One region of the Paucibacter sp. KCTC 42545 genome, then DNA from elsewhere that is predicted to be linked to it. Evidence: riboswitches for the same ligand, from Rfam matches in the RefSeq annotation. Region 1 holds a riboswitch; the other holds the start of a gene.

Evidence for each region. A riboswitch is a leader RNA that binds a small molecule or an ion and turns the genes downstream of it on or off. The one in region 1 is predicted to bind S-adenosylhomocysteine.
Region 2: linked by a shared signal. The riboswitch ahead of metH (methionine synthase) and the one ahead of ahcY (adenosylhomocysteinase) in region 1 are both predicted to bind S-adenosylhomocysteine.

Annotation. Positions count from the first base shown of each region.
Region 1 is NZ_CP013692.1:86,775-90,182, forward strand. It holds gene ahcY (adenosylhomocysteinase) at 164-1,597, opposite strand; S-adenosyl-L-homocysteine riboswitch at 1,734-1,855, opposite strand; gene AT984_RS00435 (HAD-IIB family hydrolase) at 1,928-2,716, shown strand; gene AT984_RS00440 (chemotaxis protein CheX) at 2,792-3,408, shown strand, end outside.
Region 2 is NZ_CP013692.1:4,882,793-4,886,200, reverse strand. It holds gene AT984_RS20940 (homocysteine S-methyltransferase family protein) at 1-635, shown strand, start outside; gene AT984_RS20935 (HD-GYP domain-containing protein) at 674-1,864, opposite strand; S-adenosyl-L-homocysteine riboswitch at 2,015-2,103, shown strand; gene metH (methionine synthase) at 2,158-3,408, shown strand, end outside.

The DNA.
Region 1 (3,408 bases):
TGGGGTCGGACACAAACAGTCCTGAGGACTGTTTGTGCCTACCTCAGGCCACGGCCTCTGGCCGTGGCGGGCGGATCCGCAGACCGGAACGTAGCAGCGCTACGTGAGGATCTGCGGAGGGACCCACAACGCCGTATGGCAGGCGCGCAGTAGCCCGTGACGATCAGTAACGGTAGGCGTCGGGCTTGTAAGGGCCTTGCTTGGGCACACCAATATAAGCCGCTTGCTCTTCGGTCAGCTCCGACAACTGCGCATTCAGCGTGGTCAGCTGCAGGCGTGCCACCTTCTCGTCCAGGTGCTTGGGCAGCACATAGACCTTGCCGATGTCGTAAGCGTCCTTGTGGGCGAACAGCTCGATCTGCGCAATCGTCTGGTTCGCAAACGAGGAGCTCATCACATAGCTGGGGTGGCCGGTGCCGCAGCCCAGGTTCACCAGGCGGCCCTTGGCCAGCAAGATGATGCGCTTGCCGTCCGGGAAGATCACGTGGTCGACTTGCGGCTTGATCTCTTCCCACTCGTACTTCTCGATCGAAGCGATGTCGATCTCGTTGTCGAAGTGACCGATATTGCAGACGATGGCGTTGTGCTTCATCACGGCCATGTGCTCGTGACGGATCACGCCCTTGTTGCCGGTGGTGGTGACGAAGATGTCGGCCTTGTCGGCGGCGTATTCCATCGTGACAACGCGGTAGCCTTCCATCGCGGCTTGCAGGGCGCAGATGGGGTCGATTTCGGTGACCCACACTTGTGCCGACAGGGCGCGCATGGCTTGGGCGGAACCCTTGCCCACATCGCCGTAGCCGGCGATGACGGCGATCTTGCCGGCGATCATCACGTCGGTGGCGCGCTTGATGCCGTCCACCAGGGACTCGCGGCAGCCGTAGAGGTTGTCGAACTTGCTCTTGGTGACCGAGTCGTTGACGTTGATGGCGCGGAACAGCAGGCTGCCCTTGGCCGACATTTCCTTCAGGCGATGCACGCCGGTCGTCGTTTCTTCGGTGACGCCGATGATCTCGCGGCTCTTGCGGGTGTACCAAGTCGGGTCAACGGCGACCTTGGCCTTGATGGCGGCGAACAGCACGCGCTCTTCTTCGCTGCCGGGGTTGGCCAGCACCGACAGATCCTTCTCGGCCTTCTGGCCCAGATGCATCAGCAAGGTGGCATCGCCGCCGTCGTCCAGAATCATGTTCGGGCCTTCACCGGGGGTGCCGGCGGCGCCGAAGTCGAAGATGCGGTGGGTGTAATCCCAGTAGTCTTCCAGCGTTTCACCCTTGTAGGCGAACACCGGCGTGCCTGCGGCCACCAGGGCGGCAGCGGCTTGGTCTTGCGTGGAGTAGATATTGCACGAAGCCCAGCGCACTTCGGCGCCCAGGGCTTGCAGGGTTTCGACCAGCACGCCGGTCTGAATGGTCATGTGCAACGAACCGGCAATGCGTGCGCCCTTGAGCGGCTGGCTGGCGGCGTATTCCTTTCGGATGGCCATCAGCGCGGGCATTTCGCACTCGGCGATATTGAGTTCCTTGCGGCCCCAGGCGGCAAGCGAGAGGTCGGCAACGAGGAATTGGTCGGGGGACAGTGTGGTGTTGGTGGCAGTCATGGCGAGCGAGCTCCTTCAGGGTTTGAAGCCGCTGTCGCTTGATGCAGGGGAGGTGTGAGCCGCTGGCATTTGGCTTGCTCGTCAATTTGCACAAGCAGCTCCGCCTTGGACGCACGATCACCCACAAAAAAACAGCAGCGGGTGAGCGCGGTTGCAATGAATCGGCACAGCAGCTGTTTCGGGTGGAAACGGCGGTGCAAGATTCGATCCCGAGCCTGGCCGCATGTTTGGCATGCGGTTGCAACGCTCCTCGGAATGCGGTGATTCTAGTCGCATTGCCGCGGTTGGTCGCAGGAACAGTGCCCGAAATGAAGACAATCTCGACCCATCATGCATGCACTTTCTTCTTGCCCTCCCGCCCGTTTGCGCCCGCTTGTGGGCCTGCTCACCGATATCGACGACACCTTGACGGCCGATGGCGCCATCGCCCCCGCGGCCCTGCAGGCCTTGTTTGATCTACATGCCGCTGGCGTGCCCGTCATTGCCATCACCGGTCGCCCGGCGGGCTGGAGCGAGCCCTTCGCGCTGGCTTGGCCGGTGAAAGCCATCGTGGCCGAAAACGGCGCCGTGATGCTCCGGCGCAGGGCTGATGGCGGTTTGCAGCGCGACTTCACCCAGGATGCTGCGACGCGGGCCAGCAATTTTGAGCGCCTGCAGTGCTGCGCGGCCGACCTGCTGCTGCGCGTGCCGGGCTGCCAACTGGCAAGCGACAGCGCCGGCCGCTTGACCGATATCGCGGTCGATCACAGCGAGCATGCGCATCTGGCGCCGGCGCAGATCGAGGCCGTCTGCGCGGTGATGCGGGAGCATGGCTTGCAGGCCACGGTCAGCTCCATCCACATCAACGGCTGGATAGGCGCGCACAACAAGTGGACCGCCGCCCAGTGGGCCGTGCCCGAACTGACGGGCCGACCCTTTGTGGCCGAGGACTGGTTGTATGTGGGTGACTCCAGCAACGACCAGATCATGTTCGCCCATATGCCCCACAGCGTGGGTGTGGCCAATATCGCCCGCTTTGTGCCGCAGCTGCAAAGCCTGCCCGACTTTGTCACCGAAGCCGAGCGTGGCGATGGTTTTGCCGAGTTGGCCCAGGCGGTGTTGCAGGCGAAGCGCGATTAACCTACAGATTGAAGCGCGGCTGCCGATAGCTCTGGCACGTGTACGAGGCTCCGTCGGGCCCGGGGGATGTGGCGCATGACTGAAACCACCCAACTTGAGGCCAAGGTCTTGTTGCTGGAGCACGACTCGGCCCAGTACCAAGCCTTGAGCGAGTTCTGCCTGTCGGTGGGCCTGCTGGCCTTGCCGCGTTCGGCTGTGGATGCCCTGGCAACGCTGGCGCAACACAAGGATCTGGGCGGCGTGCTGCTGGCCGAAGATCTGCCTTGTGAAGAGGGCAGCGACGCCATGCAACTGGCGCGCGCCATTCACAAGCTGCGGCCTGAGTTGCCGATTTTTCTGCGCCGCTGCAGCGACCGCCCCTTAACGCCCGAGGATCAAAACCGCATCCGCCATAGCTGGGCCACCGGCGATCTGGCGCAACTGCAGGCCGCCGTTGAACACAATATCTTCAGCCTGCGCTACCCCACCCGGCTGGTGCAGGGCGTGGTCAAGCTGACCTGCCAGGCTTTGGGCGCGATGTTCCCCTTTGCCCGCGTGGAGGCCGAGTCGCCCTATGTGGTGCACGACCGCATCATTCACGGCGAAGTGTCCACCTTGATCGCAATTGAAAGCACCTGGTGCCGCGGCTACATGATGCTGCAGACGGAGGAGCGCGCCTTGCGGCAAGGCCTGATCCAGGGCTTCAGCTACGA
Region 2 (3,408 bases), 370 kb from region 1:
CGCGCACCGCCTCCATCAGCCCGGATGTGAATGATCCCGGCGCCCGCAATGTCGACTTCGACACCTTGCGCGCCGCCTACTACGAGCAGGCCAAGGGCTTGCTGGAAGGCGGGGTTGATCTGTTCCTGGTGGAAACCATCTTCGACACCCTCAACGCCAAGGCCGCCATCTTCGCCCTGGACGAATTGATGGAAGACACGGGCGAGCGCCTGCCGGTGATCATCTCCGGCACCGTCACCGATGCCTCGGGCCGCATTCTCTCGGGGCAAACCGTCACTGCCTTCTGGCATTCGGTGCGCCACGCCAAGCCGCTGGCCATCGGCCTGAATTGCGCCCTGGGTGCCACGCTGATGCGCCCTTACATCGAGGAGCTGTCCAAGGCGGCCGGCGAAGTGGCGATCAGCTGCTACCCGAATGCCGGCCTGCCCAACCCGATGAGCGACACCGGCTTTGACGAGACGCCCGATGTCACCGGCCGCCTGATGAGCGAGTTCGCCCGCAGCGGCTTCCTCAATATCGCCGGCGGCTGCTGTGGCACCACGCCCGCGCATATCGCGGCGATTGCGGCTCAGGTTTCGGCCTACAAGCCGCGGGTCAGCGGCGACAAGTTCTTCAGCAGCTTGGTCGAAGCCTAAGCTCGCCCCTTCTGGCTAGGCCCAGGCCTAGCCCGGGGCTATAGCCGCAAAAGCTTTTCCATCGTCACCAGCAGCTTCATCTCGTGCGGCGCCAAGCTGGCGGCGATGGCCTGGGTGGCCAGGCGGGTGTCGCGCGGCACCGGTTCACTCAAGGGGTTGCCACTCTTGCCCAGCAAGGCCGCCACCATCGGCTCGGTGGCGCTGTGGCCGCGTTTGAACACCATGCCTACCTCGCCATTGGCGAGGCGCACCAAGCTGCCGGGCGGATAAAGCCCGAGCGTCTTGACGATGGCCACGCCAGCCTCATCGGGCTGGCGCAACTCATCCAGATAAACCGAGCGGCCGGCCGAGGCGCCGGGCAGCGCCAGGCGTGAGCGGCGCGGGCTGAGGCGGGCGGCAAAGCTGTCGATGCGGCGCAGCAAGCGGGCCAGATGCTCGGCCGGCGAGCGCTCAGCCAGCGGGCCGGGGCCGGCCTCGTGGTGCAGGCGCACGGTTTGCAGCCACAGCTCGGAGCGCACGCCCAGGCTGTGCAGCAACTCGGCGCTGCGGTCGCCATGGCCCATCAAATCGCGGCGCTGCGCCTCCGAGGGCGGGTCTTGCTGCGCGGCCAAGCGATCTTGCAAGGCGGTGATGCCGATATTCATGCTCAGCGCCGCCTGGGTCAGGGCCAGGCGTTGCTCGTCAGGCAAACCCAGTTGGCGGCCGCACAGCTCGGCCAGCACCTGGCACAGCATGGCGTGGCGGGCGCTGTACTGGTTGAAGTCCATGCTGGCGTCGAAGATCAGCAGCATCAGCGTGGCATCGGGCTGGCGCAGCAGGCGCTCCAGCGACTCGTTGTGCAAGTGCTGGAAGCGGGCCTTGAAGTCCTCCACCCGGGGTTCGCGCAAGACGCTGGCGGCATGCACGCGCAAATCGGCCCAGGCGGCTTGCGGACCCAGTTCGGGGCGCACCTGGCGCTCGGTCTTGAGCTCGGCTTCGGCCTTGATGATGGCGCCCAGCGCGGCGCCCTGGTGCATCAAGGTGTCCATCTTGTGGGCCAGGGCTTTTTGATATTCCTTGGTTTCGTGGGCCTGCACCCAGACGCCGCGAACAATCATTTGGCGCACCTGCGGGCTGTCGAGCAAGACATGGCCCTTGGCAATCAGCAGCTTGCCCTCGGCATCCCGCACGGAATAGGGCAGCTCTTGGCCAAAGCGCAGGGCAACAGGGGGAAAGGGAATCAGATCCAAAGTGGGCTCGTTTGTTTTCGTTTTGCGCAGGGTGTCCGCAGGCTTTTTGTATTTTTGACGCAGGGCCAAGCACGCTATTTTGTCGGCATCTGGCGCGGCGGCTTGAATGGGCCGCGATTCAAGCCCATGCCTGTGCGTAAAATCGCGCCCTGGTTCAAGGAGCGTTGCGACAAACCGTCAAGGGTTTGCCAGGCTTGGACAAGGGTGCCGCAGGCGCCCAGCAACGACGCTCACCGAATCCCTATCCTTTGGGCCGCGGTGAGTTTGCGGCCCACCGTCTCTTGAGGTCCGCCATGTCGTCGTCCGCACACTCCGCCGTCACCCCACCCCCGATGAAGCTCTCCGGCCTGGAGGCCCAGCTGATCGGCACGGGCACGCTGTTCGTCAATGTGGGCGAGCGCACCAACGTCACCGGCTCCAAAGCATTCGCCCGCCTGATCCTCAACGGCCAATTCGAAGACGCCCTGGCCGTGGCCCGCCAGCAGGTGGAGAACGGCGCCCAGGTCATCGACATCAATATGGACGAGGCCATGCTGGACAGCCAGGCCGCCATGGTGCGCTTCCTGAACCTGATCGCCGGTGAGCCCGAAATCGCCCGCGTGCCCATCATGATCGACAGCTCCAAATGGAGCGTCATTGAGGCCGGCCTCAAATGCATCCAGGGCAAGGGCATCGTCAACTCGATCTCGCTCAAGGAAGGCGAGGCCGAATTCAAACGCCAAGCCAAGCTGGTGCGCCGCTATGGCGCGGCGGCCGTGGTGATGGCCTTCGATGAACAAGGCCAGGCCGACACCTATGCCCGCAAGATCGAGATCTGCGAGCGCGCCTACCGCATGCTCGTCGACGAGGTCGGTTTTCCGCCCGAAGACATCATCTTCGACCCCAACATCTTCGCCATCGCCACAGGCATCGAAGAGCACAACAACTACGCGGTGGACTTCATCAACGCCACCCGCTGGATCAAGCAGAACCTGCCTGGCGCCAAGGTCAGCGGTGGCGTCTCGAACGTCTCCTTCAGCTTCCGCGGCAATGACCCGGTGCGCGAGGCGATTCACACCGTCTTCCTCTACCACGCCATTCAAGCGGGCATGGACATGGGCATCGTCAACGCCGGCATGGTGGGCGTGTACGACGATCTGGATGCCGAGCTGCGCGAGCGCGTCGAGGACGTGGTGCTGAACCGCCGCGCCGACTCCGGCGAGCGCCTGATCGAAGTGGCCGAGCGTGCCAAGGGCATGGCCATTGACGACACCGCCCGTCTGGCCTGGCGCGCAGGCGATGTGAATCAGCGCCTCAGCCATGCCCTGGTGCACGGCATCACCGAATTCATCACCGCCGACACCGAGGAAGCCTGGGTGGCGATTCAAGCCAGCGGCGGCCGGCCCCTGCATGTGATCGAAGGCCCGCTGATGGCCGGCATGAATGTGGTGGGTGATTTGTTTGGCGCGGGCAAGATGTTCCTGCCCCAGGTGGTCAAGTCCGCCCGGGTGATGAAGCAGGCGGTGGCGCATTTGCTGCCTTACATCGAGGCCGAGAAGCTGGCC